One region of the Enterobacter sp. CP102 genome, then DNA from elsewhere that is predicted to be linked to it. Evidence: predicted binding sites of a transcription regulator. Region 1 holds the regulator's gene; each other region holds the start of a gene.
What was found. Region 1 encodes LexA, which represses DNA repair genes until DNA is damaged. Its sites were predicted from a motif close to TNCTGTATGTACATACAGNA; they were not measured.
Positions count from the first base shown of each region.

Region 2: the regulator LexA is predicted to act here: its motif matches at 3,173-3,192, upstream of dinB (DNA polymerase IV).
Region 3: the regulator LexA is predicted to act here: its motif matches at 1,920-1,939, upstream of sbmC (DNA gyrase inhibitor SbmC).

Region 1 covers NZ_CP104014.1:278,972-286,045, forward strand. The annotation lists gene ubiC (chorismate lyase) at 1-252, shown strand, start outside; gene ubiA (4-hydroxybenzoate octaprenyltransferase) at 265-1,134, shown strand; gene plsB (glycerol-3-phosphate 1-O-acyltransferase PlsB) at 1,227-3,647, opposite strand; gene N1249_RS01315 (diacylglycerol kinase) at 3,801-4,169, shown strand; gene lexA (transcriptional repressor LexA) at 4,278-4,886, shown strand; gene dinF (MATE family efflux transporter DinF) at 4,950-6,287, shown strand; gene N1249_RS01330 (CsbD family protein) at 6,408-6,617, shown strand; gene zur (zinc uptake transcriptional repressor Zur) at 6,687-7,074, opposite strand, start outside.
Region 2 covers NZ_CP104014.1:942,449-949,522, reverse strand. The annotation lists gene gpt (xanthine phosphoribosyltransferase) at 1-302, opposite strand, end outside; gene pepD (cytosol nonspecific dipeptidase) at 563-2,020, shown strand; gene dinB (DNA polymerase IV) at 2,097-3,155, opposite strand; gene nqrM ((Na+)-NQR maturation NqrM) at 3,264-3,464, opposite strand; gene nqrF (NADH:ubiquinone reductase (Na(+)-transporting) subunit F) at 3,467-4,690, opposite strand; gene nqrE (NADH:ubiquinone reductase (Na(+)-transporting) subunit E) at 4,701-5,297, opposite strand; gene N1249_RS04390 (NADH:ubiquinone reductase (Na(+)-transporting) subunit D) at 5,304-5,942, opposite strand; gene N1249_RS04385 (Na(+)-translocating NADH-quinone reductase subunit C) at 5,935-6,729, opposite strand; gene N1249_RS04380 (NADH:ubiquinone reductase (Na(+)-transporting) subunit B) at 6,722-7,074, opposite strand, start outside.
Region 3 covers NZ_CP104014.1:2,959,272-2,966,345, forward strand. The annotation lists gene N1249_RS14070 (DUF496 family protein) at 1-111, opposite strand, end outside; gene N1249_RS14075 (FUSC family protein) at 280-1,338, opposite strand; gene sbmC (DNA gyrase inhibitor SbmC) at 1,431-1,904, opposite strand; gene dacD (serine-type D-Ala-D-Ala carboxypeptidase DacD) at 2,036-3,202, opposite strand; gene sbcB (exodeoxyribonuclease I) at 3,400-4,836, shown strand; gene N1249_RS14095 (APC family permease) at 4,921-6,279, opposite strand; gene yoeI (membrane protein YoeI) at 6,269-6,331, opposite strand; gene N1249_RS14105 (LysR substrate-binding domain-containing protein) at 6,552-7,074, opposite strand, start outside.

The DNA.
Region 1 (7,074 bases):
GCTGATGGCGAGCCGTGGCTTGCCGGGCGGACAGTTGTGCCAGAATCCACCTTGTCCGGGCCGGAATTAGCACTGCAACAACTGGGGAAAACGCCGCTGGGGCGGTATCTTTTCACCTCCTCCGAACTTACCCGTGATTTTATTGAGATTGGTCGCGATGCCGAACTGTGGGGGCGCCGTTCCCGCCTTCGCCTGAGCGGTAAACCGTTAATGCTGACGGAGCTTTTTTTACCGGCATCGCCGTTGTACTGAGAGGAAGAAAAAATGGAGTGGAGTCTGAAGCAGAACAAGCTGCTGGCCTATCACCGCTTAATGCGTACTGATAAACCCATCGGTGCGTTACTGCTGCTGTGGCCGACCCTGTGGGCGCTGTGGGTCGCAACCCCGGGGTTGCCGCCGCTGTGGATCCTGGCGGTGTTTGTTGCGGGCGTCTGGCTGATGCGTGCGGCAGGCTGCGTCGTAAACGACTATGCCGACCGTAAATTCGACGGCCATGTGAAACGCACCGCTAACCGCCCTCTGCCAAGCGGACAGGTCACGGAAAAAGAAGCGCGCACGCTGTTTATCGTGCTGGTGGTGCTCTCCTTCTTGCTGGTGTTAACCCTCAACACCATGACCATCCTGCTTTCTGTCGCGGCACTGGCGCTGGCCTGGGTGTATCCATTTATGAAGCGCTATACCCATCTGCCGCAGGTGGTGCTGGGTGCGGCGTTTGGCTGGTCGATTCCGATGGCATTTGCGGCAGTCAGCGAATCGGTGCCGCTCAGCTGCTGGCTGATGTTCCTCGCCAATATCCTGTGGGCTGTGGCGTACGATACGCAATACGCGATGGTCGACCGTGACGATGACCTGAAAATTGGTATCAAATCAACGGCGATCCTGTTTGGCCGTCAGGACAAACTGATTATCGGGATTTTGCAGGTTGCAGTGCTGGCGCTGATGGTGGCGATTGGTCGCCTGAACGCCCTGAACTGGGAGTTTTACTGGTCAGTGCTGGTTGCCGGGATGCTGTTTGTGTATCAGCAAAAGCTGATTGCGAAGCGCGAGCGTGAAGCCTGCTTTAAAGCATTCCTGAATAATAACTACGTGGGCCTGGTGCTGTTTTTGGGGCTGGCGATGAGTTATTTTGCCTGAAAAAAGCCCGGTGGCGCTAGCGCTTACCGGGCCTGAGTATCGTCCAGAATCGTAAGCCGGGTAAGGCGAAGTCGCCACCCGGCTTTTTCACATCATTCGTCCTGCGTCGCGCTCTCAATCGTTAAACGCACATCAGACGTAATCAGTTCAGCCAGCATCTGGTAAACCTTCAGCGTCTCTTCCGGCTCAGCATCGCCGGTATCACTGATAAACCCTTCATCACGCAGCGTCAGCACTAAAGAGCTGAATACCGCCTTGTCGAAGAACTCCGGCGCGTTAATGCCGTGCAGTACCGACAGGCGCTGTGCCAGCGTGCGGCTCTCTTTCTCAAGCGTGCCGCGGTTGATGGATGGGTTAGCGCTCAACAACCAGAACGTAATGGCATAGCGTTGCAGGGTTTCACGCGCGCCAGCCGCCAGCAGTTGCAGGGTGCGGGAGCGAGACGGGTTGATATGCAACTCGTCGTTATTAACGGTGATAAGCCCCTGACGACGCAGCTCTTCGGTCAGTTTATCCAGCTCTGCCGCCAGCTCGGTTTTACTCCAGCGCAGGAATAGCTCGGCTTTCAGCATCGGGTACAGCGCGTCGACATGGCGCAGCAGTTCCTGACGAGAAATGCGACGGTGCTGGGTAATAATGGCGGCCATCAGCGAAGGCAGCATCAGCATATGCGCGATGTTGTTACGATAGTAAGTCATCAGCACCGCCTGCTCGCGCGGCAGAATGATGATGTCGCCAATCGTATCTTTCTCAACTTCGAACTTATTCATCTGCAAGGCATGATCGATAAGCTCGCTGGCGGTAGCGGCTGGCGCCGTCGAATCCACTGAGTACGGAACATTACGCATAATGTCCAGATAGCAATCGAGCTGCTCGGTAAGCTGTTCACGGGTCAGTGAACGCTGACGCGATGCCAGCAGCGCGGTACAGCACAGGTTCATGGCGTTGGCCGCGCCTGCGTTGTTAATACGCACCATCAGCTCGGCGGCAATGCCGTTCACCGTTGGCGTCAGCCAGGCAGGGCGTATTGCTTCGATGGGGTCGATAGACTCGCGCCATTCCGGAACGTGGTGGTTAAGGTAGTTCATCAGCGGCATCGGCTCGCCGAAGTTTACATAGCCCTGACCCAGATTACGCAGCTTGCTCAGACCACGCAGCATCTGCGGCAGGCTCTCTTTCTCTTTGGTCGCACCGCGCAGCTCTTTGGCGTACGTACCCACTTCCATCACGTGCTCGTAACCGATGTAAATCGGCACCAGCGTAATGGGGCGAGTACCACCGCGCAGCATGGCCTGGATAGTCATCGACAGCGTGCCGGTTTTCGGATCAAGCAGACGGCCTGTACGGGAACGCCCGCCTTCCACGAAGTACTCAACGGAATAACCACGGCTGAACAGCTCGCCCAGATATTCGCGGAATACGGTGGAATAGAGCTTGTTGCCCTTGAAGGTACGACGAATAAAGAAGGCACCCAGGCGGCGGAAGATCGGCCCTGCTGGCCAGAAGTTCAGGTTAATACCGGCTGCAATGTGCGGTGGCACCAGGCCCTGATGGTAAAGCACATAGGAAAGCAGCAGGTAGTCCATATGGCTGCGGTGGCAGGGCACATAGACAATTTCGTGGCCATCATGCGCCAGCTGACGCACGCGCTCGGCGTTGTGGACGTTGATCCCCTGATAGAGACGGTTCCACGTGAAGCTCAGGATACGATCGGACAGGCGAATCATCTCGTAGGAGAAGTTCGCGGCGATCTCTTCCATCAGCGCGATGGCATTTTGCTGCGCTTTCTCGTGCGAAATTTTCTTGCTGCGCGCTTCGTCTTCCACGGCACGGGCAATAGCTTTAGACGCCAGCAGCTTATTGAACAGGTCCTGACGCGCCGGGAGGCGCGGCCCCACAGCTGCAAGACGCTGGCGCGCAAAGTGCATACGTGCCACGCGAGCCAGTTTTTGCGCGATGATTTTATCCGTACCGTGTTCGTCTGCCATGCGGCGCAGCGACACAGAAGGCGAGAAACGCACGAAGCTGTCGCGGCCAAGCCAGGACACCGCGAAGAATTTCTGGATGCCGTTGAGCATCCGCAGCGGTGGGTTTTCTTCCCCTTTTTCGCGGCCAGGGCGACGACCAAACATCACCGATACCGGCACCATCTGCACATCCAAATCTGGATTGCTGCGGTGCAAATCGAGGTAGTCGTGGAACAGCTTGATGGACTCTTCTTTTGGCGTGTAATAGGTAAACACGCGCGGCCCACCGTGGATGAACACGTAGCGCGGCAACAGCGTACCGTCGATTTCCAGCGGTTCAAGCGGATCGGGTAAATCATGCGCCAGACACTGGGCGCGGAGCGTGAGCAAGTCTGCCTTCGAGTTGTAAGGCAAAACATACATAATAGGGCGAGAGGTATCGAGCCCTAATTCCAGCGCGGGTTCAGCTGGGATAGACTTGCTTTTTACCAGAACGGTTAATGGTAAATTAAGTAATTTGTAGTAAATTCGTGGCCAGCCGGACATAAACGATGTAAAGCCTCTGGTTAATAATGCAATTGCGGCGCAAGGATAACAGAAAGCGCGCAAAATTTCTGTTGTTACCCGTCATACTTCGGGCGGCAGTAAACGCACTGTGTCTATAGTTACTGACGCTATTTCTAATAAAAGGTTCTTTTAATGGCCAATAATACCACTGGGTTAACCCGAATCATCAAAGCTGCCGGCTATTCATGGAAAGGTTTCCGTGCCGCGTGGATCAATGAAGCTGCTTTTCGTCAGGAAGGCGTTGCCGCTATCGTGGCGGTAATCATTGCCTGTTTTCTTGATGTCGATGCCATAACGCGCGTTCTTCTTATTGGTTCTGTGCTTTTGGTGATGATAGTGGAAATTCTCAATAGCGCTATTGAGGCCGTTGTTGATCGTATTGGCTCTGATTTCCATGAGCTCTCGGGTCGTGCAAAAGATATGGGCTCTGCCGCCGTGTTGCTGGCGATTATCACTGCGGTGATCACCTGGGTCACGCTGCTTTGGTCGCATTTCCGATGAGCCTCGAGGAATAATTAAGTCCCTGGTTTTTTGTGCAGTTTTTGGTTCCAAAATCGCCTTTAACTGTATATACTCACAGCATAACTGTATATACACCCAGGGGGCGGAATGAAAGCGTTAACGACCAGGCAGCAAGAGGTGTTTGATCTCATCCGGGATCATATCGGCCAGACGGGAATGCCACCTACGCGTGCGGAAATCGCGCAGCGTCTGGGCTTCCGTTCTCCAAATGCTGCTGAGGAACACCTTAAAGCGCTGGCGCGTAAAGGCGTGATTGAGATTGTTTCTGGTGCTTCACGCGGCATCCGTCTGCTGGTAGAAGAAGAGACGGGCATTCCGCTGGTTGGCCGCGTCGCGGCAGGTGAACCTTTGCTGGCACAACAGCATATTGAAGGTCACTATCAGGTCGATCCTGGCATGTTCAAACCGAGCGCGGATTTTCTGCTGCGCGTCAGCGGTATGTCCATGAAAGACATCGGTATTCTCGATGGTGATCTGCTGGCGGTTCATAAGACACAAGATGTGCGCAACGGCCAGGTAGTGGTAGCGCGTATTGATGATGAAGTCACCGTTAAGCGCCTGAAAAAACAGGGCAACACTGTGCAGCTGCTGCCGGAAAACAGCGAATTCACCCCCATCGTGGTGGATCTTCGCGAACAAAGCTTCTCCATTGAAGGTCTGGCGGTTGGCGTCATCCGCAACGGAGAATGGCTGTAATCTCTTCCTGACAGGCTACGGAACCTCCGTAGCCTGATTCATTTCTCACTCCCGGTATTTTTCATGTCACTGCTGACTGCTTCTGATAAGGCATTGTGGCGTCTTGCACTGCCGATGATTATTTCCAATATCACTGTTCCTCTTTTGGGGCTGGTCGATACGGCGGTTATTGGACATCTGGATTCACCGGTCTATCTGGGCGGCGTGGCGATTGGCGCAACGGCAACCAGCTTCCTCTTTATGCTACTGCTTTTTTTACGCATGAGCACCACCGGGCTGACGGCACAGGCGTTTGGCGCAAAAGATCCCCTACGTCTGGCACGTGCGCTGGTACAGCCGTTAATTCTGGCTCTGGGTGCGGGCGTGCTTATCGTTGTGCTGCGTACGCCACTCATTGAGCTGGCATTGCATATAGTCGGTGGCAGCGAAGCGGTGCTGGAGCAGGCACGGCGCTTCCTCGATATTCGCTGGCTAAGCGCCCCGGCATCGCTGGCAAATCTGGTTCTGCTGGGCTGGTTGTTGGGCGTCCAGTATGCCCGCGCCCCCGTTATCCTGCTGGTTGTCGGGAACGTCCTGAACATAGTGCTCGATCTCTGGCTGGTCATGGGGTTGCACATGAATGTTCAGGGCGCGGCGCTGGCAACGGCTATTGCCGAATATGGCACGCTGATTATCGGGCTGTGGATGGTCTGGCGTGTGCTGGTGATGCGGGGCATAACACCTGCGCTGCTGAAGGCCGCCTGGCGCGGCAATATCCGCAAGCTGCTGGCGCTTAACCGGGATATCATGCTGCGCTCGCTGTTACTGCAACTGTGCTTTGGTGCGCTGACCGTCTTTGGTGCGCGGCTTGGCCAGGAAATCGTTGCCGTCAACGCGGTGCTGATGACGCTGCTAACCTTTACCGCTTACGCCCTCGACGGCTTTGCCTATGCGGTAGAAGCCCATTCCGGGCAAGCGTATGGCGCGCGTGAAAGCGGGCAATTGCAGGATGTCTGGCGCGCCGCATGTCGGCAGGCTGGGCTGGTGGCGCTGGCATTTGCGCTCATCTACGCCTGCTTTGGTGAGCATATTGTTGCGCTGCTCACGTCATTACCTGCACTGCGTGAGCTGGCAAGCCACTACATCATCTGGCAGGTGATCTTACCGGTTGTGGGCGTCTGGTGTTATTTACTCGATGGGATGTTTATTGGCGCAACGCGTGGCGCGGAAATGCGTAACAGTATGGCGGTCGCGGCGGCTGGGTTTGGTTTAACCCTGCTCACGGTACCGTATCTGGGGAATCATGGGTTATGGCTGGCCCTTGCAGTCTTTCTTCTTTTGCGTGGCCTCTCGCTGGCGTTTATCTGGCATCGGCACTGGAGAAAAAATACCTGGTTTTCATCCCGTCACGATCTTTCATGATGGTAAAAGATTCTGAATAATTCCATGAGTGCCAGATGCTCAACTAAAATTATTATCACGTCCAGCATGAAATGAAGGTTTCGGGCGGCCCTTTCACTCTTTAACGATGAGGACCTGATGATGAATAAAGACGAAATCAGCGGCAACTGGAAACAGTTCAAAGGTAAAGCGAAAGAGCAATCGGGTAAGCTGACCGATGACGATATGACGGTCATCGAAGGTAAGCGCGATCAGCTTGTCGGTAAAATTCAGGAACGCTATGGCTACGCCAAAGATCAGGCGGAGAAAGAAGTCGGCGACTGGGAAAAGCGTAACGACTATCGCTGGTAGACCGGTATTACCCGCAAGTACAAGGATGTACACCCTGAGGGCGGCCCTGAGCCGCCTTATCTTTTGTCGTTAGCGCGGTTTTTTCTTTACCAGGATGGAGTGGTCATGCTGGCAGGCATCCTGATGGCTGCATGATTCGACCTCCACGCACGCAGAGCATAATCCGTGTGCTTCAATCACATTATGGCGCAGGGCGAAGCCCATTTTGGCTGCCAGCGTATGCATAATGTCTTCAACACCTTCCGCACACTCTTCTTTCACCACGCCACAGCGGTCGCAGATAAACATGGCCGAGGTGTGGGTCGGCTGATCAAACAAATGGCACAGCACATAGCTGTTTGTTGATTCGACCTTGTGCACAAAGCCCTGCTCCAGCAGGAAATCCAGCGCGCGATAGACGGTAGGCGGCTTGGCCTGCGGCTCGCTTTCGCGCAGCAGGTCGAGTAAATCATACGCA
Region 2 (7,074 bases), 660 kb from region 1:
CGGATCGCAACCGCAGTACCGCCGGTATCGACCAGATCGTCAATAACGATGAAGCCTTCACCGTCGCCTTCGGCGCGTTTCAGCACGGTCAGTTCACGCTGGTTGTCGTGATCATAGCTGGAGATACATACGGTATCGACATGACGAATACCCAGCTCACGTGCCAGCAGTGCGCCCGGCACCAGACCACCACGGCTAACGGCAATAATGCCTTTCCACTGCTCGGAAGGCATCAGACGCGCAGCCAGTTTGCGTGCGTGAATCTGCAACATGTCCCAGGTGACGACGTATTTTTCGCTCATGTGAAGTGTCCCAGCCTGTTTGTATACGGCTTAAAAAGTGTTCAAGGGGGAAATAGGTTGCGCGAGATTATAGAGATCTGACGCACTAAAAACCAGTGTTTAGCGCCCTGAGCCCGAGTTTTTACATGCTTTATGCTACCAGCAACCAGAGAAAGTGGTATTCTCAGTTGCATCTCGCAAGCCTGACTTGTGGTAACTATTAACCTGCTAACCCTGTGACCTGCATCAATGTTTGCAGAGCATCGACAAGGAGACTTATCGTGTCTGAACTGTCTCAATTATCTCCACAGCCGCTGTGGGATATTTTTGCCAAAATCTGTTCCATTCCACACCCGTCCTACCATGAAGAACAGCTTGCCGAACATATTATTGGCTGGGCGAAAGAAAAAGGTCTGCACACCGAACGTGACCAGGTTGGCAACATTCTGATCCGCAAAGCCGCAACCGCAGGCATGGAAAACCGTAAACCGGTTGTGCTGCAAGCGCACCTGGACATGGTTCCACAGAAAAACAACGATACCGTTCACGACTTCACTAAAGATCCTATCCAGCCATACATCGACGGCGACTGGGTTAAAGCGCGCGGTACTACGCTTGGCGCGGATAACGGTATTGGTATGGCATCTGCCCTGGCTGTGCTGGCAGACGACAGCGTTGAGCACGGTCCACTGGAAGTGCTGCTGACCATGACCGAAGAAGCCGGTATGGACGGTGCTTTCGGCCTGCAAGCTAACTGGCTGCAAGCGGATATCCTGATCAACACCGACTCCGAAGAAGAAGGCGAGATCTACATGGGTTGCGCAGGCGGGATTGATTTTATCTCCACGCTGCCGCTGTCCCGTGAAGCGATTCCTGCTGGTTTCCAGACCTTCAAACTGACGCTGAAAGGCCTGAAAGGGGGTCACTCTGGTGGCGATATTCACTTAGGTCTGGGTAACGCCAACAAACTGCTGGCGCGTTTCCTGGCTGGCCACGCGGCTGAGCTGGACCTGCGTCTGGTTGATTTCAACGGCGGTACGCTGCGTAACGCAATCCCGCGTGAAGCATTTACTACCGTTGCAGTGCCAGCGGCAAAAGCAGACGAGCTGAAAAAGCTCTCCAGCGTTTATCTGGATATCCTGAAAAACGAGCTGTCTGCTAAAGAGAAAAACCTGACTGTGGTTCTGGAATCGGTATCGACAGATAAAGCCGCTCTGACTGCACAGTCTCGCGACAGCTTTATTCAGCTGCTGAATGCCACGCCAAACGGTGTTATTCGCAACTCTGACGTCGCAAAAGGCGTTGTGGAAACCTCTCTGAACGTGGGCGTCGTGACCATGAGCGATGACAGCGCAGAAATCATCTGCCTGATCCGTTCACTTATCGACAGCGGTAAAGAGTACGTTGTCAGTATGCTGGAATCTCTGGGCGAACTGGCTGGCGCGACAACATCCGCTAAAGGTAGCTACCCAGGCTGGCAGCCGGATGCAAGCTCACCGGTAATGGCTCTGGTGCGTGAAACTTACCAGCGTCTGTTCAACAGCACCCCGAACATTCAGGTGATCCACGCAGGTCTGGAATGTGGTCTGTTCAAAAAACCGTATCCGGACATGGATATGGTGTCTATCGGGCCAACCATCACCGGGCCACACTCCCCGGACGAGCAGGTTCATATCGAAAGCGTGGGCCACTACTGGACCCTGCTGACTGAACTGCTGAAAGCGATCCCTGCTAAGTAATACCCTCACCCCAGCCCTCTCCCACAGGGAGAGGGTGAAAAACGTAGGCCCGGTAAGCGTAGCGCACCGGGCTTTTTTATAATCCCAATACCAGCTGTCGTTCCAGCTGCGGATCCAGCAGCGTGACGTGTAATCCCACCAGCCGAACCCCTCTTCCACCCCGTCGTTCTTCCCAGGCTTTTTTTGCCGTTGCAATAAGATCGTCTTTATTCAGGCGCGGCCAGACGTGCTCCTGGGTGGTTTGCTGAAAATCATTAAACTTGAGTTTGATCCCCTGGCGGGCAATCAGCAGGTCTGGTTTCACCTTCGCCAGGCGCCGCTCCAGCTCCGGGTAAAGTTGCCCGGTGATAATGGCCTCGCATTCAGCCCAGTCATGAATATCTTCAATCAGCGTCCGTTCCACGCCAACGGATTTACGCAGCCGCTCGTTATTCACGCTTCGCTCGTCAATGCCCTGACTGCGCTCCCACAGGACGCGGCCAAACTTCCCGAAACGCTTAAGCAGCATGGCGAGATCGCTTCGCTGTACATCTTCGCAGGTGCGCAGCCCCATACTTTCCAGCTTCGCGGCGGAGACTTTCCCGACACCGGGTATTTTTCCAAGCGGCAATGTTTTTAAAAAGGCCGGAACGTCATCCGGGGTGATGACGTACTGGCCGTTTGGTTTATTCAAATCTGAGGCGATTTTTGCGAGGAACTTCACCGGCGCAACGCCTGCCGATGCCGTTAAGTTCAGTTCAAGGGCAATAGTCTGGCGGATCTCCTGCGCCATCAGCGTGGCGGATCCGTGGCAGTGGACGCTGTCAGTGACATCCAGATAGGCCTCATCCAGCGATAGCGGCTCAATCAGCGACGTGTAACGAGAGAAGATTTCCCGAATATGAACGGAGGCTTCTTTGTAGGCCTCAAACCGCCCGGGCAGAAGAGTGAGATGTGGGCAGAGTTTCAGCGCCATCGCCGTAGGCATAGCGCTGCGTACGCCGAATTTGCGCGCAGGATAATTGGCGGTGCTGATCACTCCGCGCTGGACGCGGCTCCCGCCAATGGCGATAGGGATATCCCGCAGCGCCGGGTTGTCACGCATCTCCACTGCGGCAAAAAAACAGTCCATATCCACATGGATTATTTTGCGCATAGTAAGCCCTCACTGATCACTGGATAAGTATACAGTAAAATCGTAAGGATTGAGAAGTGGATATAAGAACGCCGGGTGGCAGCTTTGCCATACCCGGCCGACAAAAACTTAAATAATGCGTTGCTGTTCGCGGGCCATCCGTTTTTTCCGCGCGTCGCACGGCTCCGGGCAATCGCAGACTTTTTCCATCCCCAGAGAAGAGATGCCGCCGCAACTGCCCTGAATGCTTTTGCGCTTAATTATCCAGCCCAGCGACATGCCAAGCACCACCAGCACAAACACCAAAAAAGTTGCCAGAAACGTCAACATCATCAGCCTCCAAAGTCATCCAGCATGATGTTCTCATCTTCCACACCCAGATCTTTGAGCATCTTAATAACTGCCGCGTTCATCATTGGCGGACCACACATGTAGAACTCACAATCTTCCGGTGCAACGTGCTGCTTCAGGTAGTGCTCATAGAGAACGTTGTGGATGAAGCCGGTGTAGCCTTTCCAGTTATCTTCCGGCTGCGGATCAGACAGCGCCACGTGGAAGGTAAAGTTAGGGTTTTCACGTGCCAGCTGTTCAAACTCGTCGTCATAGAACATTTCGCGCAGCGAGCGGGCCCCGTACCAGAAGCTAATTTTTCGCTGACTGCCGAGCCGTTTAAGCTGGTCGAAAATGTGCGAACGCATCGGCGCCATCCCAGCGCCACCGCCGATAAACACCATTTCAGCATCCGTCTCTTTAGCAAAGAATTCGCCAAACGGACCGGAAATAGTGACTTTATCGCCCGCTTTCAGTGACCAGATGTAAGACGACATCACGCCCGGCGGTGCATCCGGCACAGACGGTGGTGGCGTAGCAATACGCACGTTGAGCATGATGATGCCCTTCTCTTCCGGGTAGTTCGCCATAGAGTAGGCGCGCAACGTCGGCTCGTTGACCTCAGATACAAAGCGGAAAAGATTGAATTTATCCCAGTCGGCGCGGTATTCGTCCGGCACGTCGAAATCGGCGTAAGCAACGGTGTGCGCCGGGCACTCAATCTGGATATACCCGCCTGCACGGAAGGGCACATCTTCCTCATCCGGCACGCGCAGTTTCAGCTCTTTAATGAAAGTGGCTTTGTTATCGTTAGAGATAACCTCGCACTCCCATTTTTTGACGCCGAAAATCTCTTCCGGCAGCTCAATTTTCATGTTCTGGCGCACCGCAACCTGGCAGGCCAGGCGGCAGCCCTCTTTCGCCTCACGCTTTGTGATATGCGCCAGTTCAGTTGGCAGGATGTCACCGCCGCCCTCTTTCACCGTCACACGGCATTGCCCACAGGAGCCACCGCCGCCACAGGCCGAGGAGACAAATATCCCGTTCCCCGAAAGCGTGTTAAGCAGCTTGTCACCCGCCGGAGTGCGGATCTGGTTCTGCGGCTCATCATTAATATCAATAATGACGTCCCCGGCGTTCACCAGCTTAGAGCGCGCAGCCAGAATCAGCCCAGACAGCACCAGTACAATAAGCGTGAACATCACCACGCCAAGAATAATTTCCATATCGAAGCCCTCAGAGCTGCACGCCGGAGAAGGACATAAAGCCCAGCGCCATCAGCCCGGTGGTGATAAAGGTGATCCCTAAGCCACGCAATCCTGCGGGTACGTTGGCATATTTCATTTTTTCGCGGATCCCCGCCATGGTGACAATCGCCAGCATCCAGCCAATACCGGAACCAAAGCCGTAAACGATGGATTCACTGAAGTTGTAATCACGCTGGACCATAAACGACACGCCACCGAAGATGGCGCAGTTCACCGCGATCAGCGGCAGGAAGATCCCCAGCGCGTTATAAAGCGACGGGAAGTATTTATCGAGGATCATCTCGAGTATTTGTACCAGTGCCGCAATCACACCAATAAAGGTGATGAAGTTAAGGAAGCTCAGATCGACCCCCTCAACCAGTGCGCCATCACGCAGGACAAAGTTGTACACCAGATTATTAATCGGTACAGATAATCCGAGTACCACAGTGACCGCCACACCCAGACCAAAGGCCGTCGACACCTTTTTGGACACCGCGAGGAACGTACACATGCCGAGGAAAAACGCGAGCGCCATGTTTTCAACAAACACCGCACGCACAAACAAACTCAGGTAATGAGCCATTGTCGGTTACTCCTTTTCCTGCTGTTCTGGCTTCAACGTACGAATTAGCCAGATCAGCAAACCGATAATGAAAAATGCGCTTGGGGCCAGCAGGAACAGCCCGTTTGGCAGATACCAGCCGCCATTTTGCACCGTGTCCAGCACCGTGATACCGAACAGCTTGCCGCTACCGATTAACTCACGCAGGAAACCGACCGTCAGGAGGATGACCCCATAACCCAGGCCGTTGCCGATACCATCCATAAAGCTCGCCAGCGGCGGCATCTTCATGGCGTAGGCTTCCGCGCGCCCCATCACAATGCAGTTGGTGATAATCAGGCCAACAAATACCGAGAGCTGTTTTGAGGTTTCATAGGCAAAAGCGCGCAACAGCTGATCGACGACGATCACCAGTGACGCGATGATCGCCATCTGCACGATGATCCTCACGCTGTTCGGAATATGGTGGCGGATCATGGAGATAAACATGCTGGAAAATGCAGTAACCAGCGTCACCGCGACGGTCATCACCAGCGCGGTTTCCAGTTTGGTGGTTACCGCCAGTGCTGAACAGACGCCAAGCACCTGCAACGTAATCGGGTTATTGGCTAAAAGCGGGCCAATGAGTACCTTTTTCACTTCTTTCAATTCACCCGCATCAGCCATTGTTCAGCGCTCCTTCACGTACATTTTTCAGGAAGGGGCCAAACCCCAGCTCACCCATCCAGAAGTCAAAACTGTGCTGTACGCCGTTGGACGTGAGTGTTGCTCCGGAAAGCCCGTCCACAGCGAACTCGTCACCTGGACGCGCCGCGCCTTTCATCACTTTCAGCGCGGGTAATCCGTTATCGTCGAGCACCTTTTTACCGATAAACTGCGCCCGCCAGTTAGGGTTCTCGATTTCACCGCCGAGCCCCGGCGTTTCGCCCTGGTCATAATAGGTAATGCCTTTCACCGTACGGCCGTCCGTCTCTAAGGCAACAAAGGCATACATCATCGACCACAGGCCGTTGCCGTAAATCGGCAGCACCATCTCCTGCACGCGTTTTTGCTCGTCGCGTACCAGATAGATCTCCGCAAGATTGCTGCGTCGCTTAATACCGGCCGGATCTTGCGATGCCTCCAGCGCTATGCTCATCTGCGGGTCTTTCAGTGCCTGTGCCTGATTAAATTTGGCTGGGTCGCTGTCCAGCAGCTCACCTGTTTTGAGATCCACCAGCCGGGACGAAATGCGTTCAGCAAAGATTTTTGCCACGTCATCAGCGCTCATCCCGTCCTGCATAAGCCCGGCGACCGCCAGGATATTGCGCTGTTTATCCAGCGCGCGCTGCTCCTGCTGAAGCGGTTTTAACCCCACGGCAGAGCCCGCCACCACAATGGAACACACCAGACAGAGCACCAGCACCACCAGCAGCGTTTTGCCGGTGCTGTCGTTATTTTTGATATCAGCCACGCGCCTTCCTCCGCTTAATGTTGGCGCGTACCACCAGATAATCGAATAGCGGCGCAAACAAGTTGGCAAACAAAATGGCCAACATCATCCCTTCCGGATACGCCGGGTTGACCACGCGAATCAATACACACATCACGCCGATAAGCGCGCCGTAGCACCATTTCCCTTTGTCGGTGAATGAGGCCGAAACAGGGTCAGTTGCCATAAACATCATGCCAAAAGCAAAGCCTCCCAGAACCAGATGCCAGTACCAGGGCATAGAGAACATAGGGTTGGTGGCAGAGCCGATAACATTAAACAGCGTGGCGGTGAGCACCATACCCAGCATCACACCCGCGACAATGC
Region 3 (7,074 bases), 2.1 Mb from region 1:
GTCACGGATCTTCTTCTCAACGTCCTGGATTTCGCGCTGCAATTTGTTTTTGCGGCGGAACAGGCGGACGAATTCCAGAACATCCTGGAACGAAGGCTTGGTAGTTTCCATTTTTACACCCCTGATAATGTGAGATTCGGATTCGTTAAAGCAACCGTTGTAACCGTAACCTTACTGACAGCGGTCGCGAATGACAATGAGTATATCGTTTAAAGCTATCATAACCCCAATTGCTGCTGAATCGAAGCAGCAGGCGTCACATAAGGCGATAGCTGCTTTTTATTTGCGCAGCGCCCGGCAGATCAGATGCGACAAAAGTTCCAGCTGGCGCGCCAGCTCCATGCTCAGCCAGACGTAGCCGTGGATCGGTGTTTCAGGCACATTGTCGCTCTGGCGTTCGTTGATAAGCTGCTTCAGCTCGGCAACGATTTCGGTCAGGCGCTCGCTGTTCGCCATAATAGGCTGCGGGTTCCCTTCATAGAGCGCGTGAGCAATGGTTAACAGCGTCTGTTGCGTCATCTGCTGCGTCTCTTTCAGCGTGTGTGCGTTAAGCATCAGCAGATGGCTGGGGCGAGAAGCCCAGTGCGCGTTGATTTGCAATTCGAGCATACAGACAAGATTACGACTGACCGTCTGAATCGCTTCGAAAACGGATTTCTGGATGTGCGTTTCCTTGCTGGCCGGGGTAATCAGCCCCCTCATCTTAACCACGTCATTGAGGATTTTTTGCAGATGCTTTTCAAGGCGCGGTCGCTCAACCAGGTTAGGGGAAAAACCAGTCTGATAAACCCGGTTAAAGGCCATGACGTAGTTTGCCATCTGGATACGCCAGTGCAGGAAAGCGCGCTGCGGCCAAATACCGGTGAACAGCATCGCCAGCAGCGAGCCAAGGATAACGTCTCCGCTTCGCCAGAGCGCGGTGGTCATATCCCCTGCGGGAGCACCCACCACCACCGAAAGCGTGATGCCAATCAGCAGTGCCTGATACGGTTTTTTCCCCAGCGCCAGCCAGCCGCAGAGGAACATAGCGCCGGCGCACCACGCCAGCATGACCGGAAACGAGATGAGTTCCAGTTTCAGGGCAATGAGACCCAGTGCAGAGCCTAAAACAGTGCCACCGATACGCTCAAAAGCCCGCGGGACGACATTACCCCAGAACGAGATTGGCCCCATGATGACCACCAGCGTGATCAGCGGCCACGTCCCTTCCGGGACATTCAGCAAGCGCACCAGTACAAAAGTCAGTACAAAAGCCAGCGCGATACGGCAGCCATGCACAACGCGGTAGTGTTGATACAACCGAATTTCAAACGGCGTTAATGATTTGTCGGGACGCACACCCGCTCTCCAGCAGCTCGGCAAACCACAATTGTACTGTGTTTTCAGCCGGGCGGATCACACCCGGCTGAAAAACCCTGCGTTTACCAGGATTAACCCGCTTTGTGCTCAACGGCAACGTACATTTCAATATCCCAGTAACCGTCTGCATTGCCATCGTTCAGATAGCGTTCAAAGCAGGGCTTCGGGGCACACTGATAGCGGTGGTCCTGCAATAGAGAGTTGAAGAATTGATACCATGGCGTCGCGAAATCAAAATTCTCGACCCTGGCAGTGGCAACGGCGTAGTCGCCGGCGGCGATTTCAGTCAGCATCACCCCTTCGCTGTTCTCGGGAATGACAAAATCTTCCGGCACCGTTACCGCCGTGTCACAACGCAATTTCTCTGCCGGGACGACATCCGGATTATCATAATAAACAGCAACCCATTCCAGCGGCTGGATCTGACGCCCGTCAACCCACATGACCAGTTGTTCAAAGCCTTGTTTTACCGTTTTTTCCCACGGCCCGACCAGGTGAAAGCCCGCGATTTTACGTTTCTGTTGCTGCCTGATGCTGTAGTCCATGCTGCCTCCGTTTATTACTGTATATATATACACTATAAATCAGATTTTCTATGAACAACAAACGAGGAGTGTTTATTATGTGAGCAGACTCGCATCCCTGCCAGTCTGCTGAAAGCGGTTAACGCACGCGATTAGATTTTGTGGTGCAGATAGTCGCCAAGACGTGAGAATAAGCCACCTTTATCAACGCTTTCCAGCGTTACCAGCGGCCAGTGCGCCACAACCTTATCCCGGTCGTAGAGCTGAATTTCCCCTACACGCTGATGCGCTGCAATCGGCGCTTCCAGCTCTTTTTTATCCAGCACATATTTCGCTTTGATGTTTGGTACTTCTGCTTTAGGCAACGCCAGCCAGAAATCCTGATCCGTGCCGAGCGTTACCTGCTCTTTATCGCCGTACCAGATACGCTCTGTACCCACTTTTTTACCATTATGCAGGATCTGCACCGTATCGAAGTTTTGTTGTCCCCAGTGCAGCAGCTTACGAGCCTGATCTTCACGACCTTTCGGGCTATCGGCCCCCATCACCACCGCAATTAAGCGGCGCTGACCGTCTACAGCAGAGGCAATCAGGTTAAAGCCTGCCCCGGATGTGTGCCCTGTTTTCAGCCCGTCCACGTTCATGGTTTTATCCCACAGCAGACCGTTACGGTTCTGCTGGGTGATCCCATTCCAGGTCAGGCTCTTTTCGCTATACATATGGTAAAAATCAGGCTCGCCGTGAATGATTGCCCGGGACAGAACCGCCAGGTCATAAGCGGAGCTGTGCTGCCCCGGTGCATCCAGGCCATGAACCGTTTCGAAGTGTGTGTCGCGCAGATTCAGCTTTTGTACGTAGTCATTCATCATGTTGACGAACTGCGGCTGGCCGCCCGCCACATGGTCTGCCAGCGCCACACAGGCGTCGTTACCGGAATCGACAATCAGGCCCCGGCTCAGATCGCGTACGGACACACGATCGCCTGGTTTCAGGAACATCAGGGATGAACCATCAAACACCGGGTTCCCTTTCGCCCATGCATCGCGACCCACGGTGACGATATCGTCCGGGGTAATACGGTGGCTATCAATAGCGCGGTCGACAACATATCCCGTCATCAGCTTTGTCAGGCTCGCCGGATTGCGTTGCTGATGTTCGTTGCCCGCCGTTAAAATTTGACCAGTGGTGTAATCCATCAGTACCCAGGATCCTGCCTGGATAGCGGGTGGCTGCGGTGAAAAATCCAGCGGATCGGCAGCCAGCGCAGATGAGATACTCGAAGCGAGTAAAGAAACAGCAATAAACAGACGGCGTTTCAACGGTATATCCTCAGGTCATTAAAAATCGTTGACCTTTTTACGGGACTTCTGATGTCGTTACCTGCCTTAATTGCAAAAAAATGTGACAAACAACATGTTTTACCTGAAGCCATCTCGCAAATTTCGCGCCTCAGGGCGCTTTTTATTCGGCCTGTACACCACGATCGTTTACCATAGTGGCGTCAATTTTTAACAGGATGGTATTACTGGTGTCTGACTCTGCCGCGCGCCCAACATTTTTATTTCACGATTACGAAACCTTTGGCACCCATCCGGCGCTGGACAGGCCATCCCAGTTTGCCGCCATCCGTACCGATGAAGATTTCAATATCATTGGCGAGCCGGAAGTCTTTTACTGCAAGCCCGCTGATGACTACCTGCCGCAGCCCGGTGCTGTGATGGTGACCGGCATTACGCCGCAGGAAGCACGGGATAAAGGGGTTAGCGAGGCCGAATTCGCCCGCCGCATCCACGATCTGTTCACCGTTCCGAATACCTGTGTGGTGGGTTACAACAACATCCGCTTTGATGATGAAGTGACGCGCAACATCTTCTACCGTAATTTTTACGATCCGTACGCCTGGAGCTGGCAGAACCGCAATTCACGCTGGGATTTGCTGGATATCATGCGCGCCTGCTATGCGCTGCGCCCGGAGGGTATCAACTGGCCGGAAAACGACGATGGCTTGCCGAGCTTCAGACTGGAACACCTCACCCGCGCCAATGGCATTGAACACAGCAATGCTCACGATGCGATGGCGGATGTTTACGCCACTATCGCCATGGCAAAACTGGTGAAGGCCGCGCAGCCGCGCCTGTTTGAATATCTGCTGAGCCATCGCAGCAAACACAAGCTCACTACGCTGATTGATGTCCCGCAGATGAAACCGCTAGTGCATATTTCCGGGATGTTTGGCGCCTGGCGCGGGAACACCAGCTGGGTTGCCCCGCTGGCCTGGCACCCTGATAACCGCAATGCGGTGATTATGGTCGATCTGGCGGGCGACATTTCCCCCCTGCTGGAGCTCGACAGCGATACGCTGCGCGAGCGGTTGTATACGCCAAAAAACGAACTGGGCGATCTGCCCGCGGTTCCGGTCAAACTGGTGCACATCAACAAATGTCCGGTACTGGCGCAGGCCAACACGCTGCGCCCGGAAGATGCTGATCGGCTTGGGATAAATCGTCAGCACTGCCTGGATAACCTCAAAGTGCTGCGTGAAAACCCAGAAGTGCGTGAAAAAGTGGTCGCCATTTTTGCCGAAGCTGAGCCATTTGTGGCATCTAAAAACGTCGATGCACAGCTGTATAACGGCTTTTTCAGCGATGCCGACCGCACCGCCATGAATATCGTCCTGAACACCGAACCGCGTAACTTACCGGCGCTGGATATCACCTTCGCTGACAAACGCATCGAGAAGTTGATGTTTAATTACCGGGCGCGTAACTATCCCGGTACGCTGGATGAGGTAGAGCAAGAACGCTGGCTCCAGCATCGCCGTAACGTCTTTACGCCAGAGTACCTTCAGCACTACGCCCAGGAACTTGAGTCGTTATATAACCAGTACGAAGGCGATGCTGAAAAACAGGCGCTGTTGAAAGCCCTGTTCCAGTACGCACAAGAGATAGTCTGAATTACAGATATAAAAAAGCCGGAGGCGATGTCTCCGGCTTTTTTTTGCCCGCTAACGCGGGCCTAAGGATTTGCTGGCAAGTCGTTATGCAACGTCTTCGTACTGAGGAACCGGATTGCGGAAGCTCTTGGTTACGCAAGCCAGATAAATCAGACCAATACCGCCCCAGATCAGACCCAGAACCATTGAGCTTTCTTCCAGGTTAATCCACAGTGCACCCACGGTCAGCGCACCACATACCGGCAGGAACAGGTAGTTGAAGTGGTCTTTCAGCGTTTTGTTGCGCTTCTCACGGATCCAGAACTGAGAGATCACGGAGAGGTTAACGAAGGTAAATGCCACCAGCGCACCGAAGTTAATCAGCGCAGTTGCGGTTACCAGGTCAAAATTAATGGCCAACAGAGCGATGGCACCCACCAGCAGCACGTTCCACGCCGGAGTACGCCATTTCGGATGAACGTAGCCGAAGAAACGGGTAGGGAACACACCGTCACGGCCCATCACGTACATCAGGCGAGAAACACCTGCATGTGCCGCCATACCGGAAGCCAGAACGGTGACGCTTGAGAAGATCAGCACGCCCCACTGGAAGGTCTTGCCAGCAACGTACAGCATGATTTCAGGCTGTGACGCATCCGGATCTTTAAAGCGAGAGATATCCGGGAAGTACAGTTGCAGGAAGTAAGAAGCACCAATGAAGATGATGCCGCCAATCAGCGCGGTCAGGAAGATGGCACGAGGGATCACACGCTCTGCATCTTTTGTCTCTTCAGACAGAGAAGAGATACCGTCGAAGCCCAGGAACGAGAAGCACAGGATAGTCGCACCGGTAATCATCGGCACAACGTGCGCACCTTCAGACCAGAACGGACGCGTGCTGGCCAGCGTACCTGCGCCTTCACCGTGGGACACACCGTAGATGATCAGGCCAACAATGACGGAAACAATACCCATTTGCAGGATAACAATCAGGGTGTTGAAGTTCGCAACGGTCTTGATGCTGCGCAGGTTAGATATGGTCATAAAGGCCACCAGCGCAACAACGAAGATCCACGATGGTACGGAAGGCACCAGCGCTTCAAAGTAAATTTTTGCCAGCAGAATGTTGATCATCGGCATGAACAGGTAGTCCAGCAGAGATGACCAGCCCACCATAAAGCCAACCGCCGGGCTAATGGATTTCTGAGCATAGGTGTAGGCAGAGCCAGCAGACGGGAAACGGCGAACCAGTTTACCGTAGCTCAGCGCTGTAAACAGAATGGCGACCAGCGCAAAGGCGTACGCCGTTGCAACGTGACCGTCAGTAAGGCCTGATACGATACCGAATGTATCGAACAGCGTCATTGGTTGCATATAGGCAAGGCCCATCATAACAACCGGAATCAACGTAAGTGTTTTACGTAATTCCACGCGAGAGGTTTTTGGAGTTGCGTTAAGCGACATGGTTAATCTCCTTTACGGTGATAACCGCCACGTAAGCGAAAAATTGCCCCATTTTCTGTATTCCTCAGCGACAACAACTGTCGGATTTTAGTAAATATCTATCCGGTACGAAGCCCGGCCTCTTGGTTTTTAGTTTCGTTTCATACATGCAAAAAAAAATAACCGACGCCTTTTATATCATCGATTATTCATTTGTTTGCAGCGGCCGCATTTTGCCCTATTCCAGACACAAAAGGCAATACATTGAGAAGCACAACAATAATTTCTTTTCACTAACCGGTTGATTTCTCAACATCAGGTGGAGTGTAAACCATAGCGATAGCACTATTTGCTAAAATTTCGGCTCGCCACCAGGCGCTTGCAAGCCCGGCGGTTTGTTCATTCCAGCCTACCCACACAGATTCATTATTACTTTGCGCGACGACCTGTTTCTCGACCAGCGCGCCGCTTTCAATATATCGTTGCGCCAAATAACGCGGTAGATAACCGCATCCGAGCCCGCTTATTTGCAGCTCAAGCTTGGTTTTAAAATCGAATACCGTAATCGCTTCCTGGCAATCAAGCTGCTGCGAAGGCGTCGTGTATTCAGGGTGTGAGCTGTCCCCCACCACAATTGCCCTAAAACCTCTGATGGTACGCCGATTAATCGGTTCAGGCTCGTGCGCTAACGGATGATGAGGCGCAACGGCAAATACCTGCTCCAGGATGCCCAGCCGCGCAAAGCCGAAATCGCTCAGCTGAGGCGGTTCATGCAACGCGCCAACAATGATATCCGCCCTCCCCTGCGTTAACGCA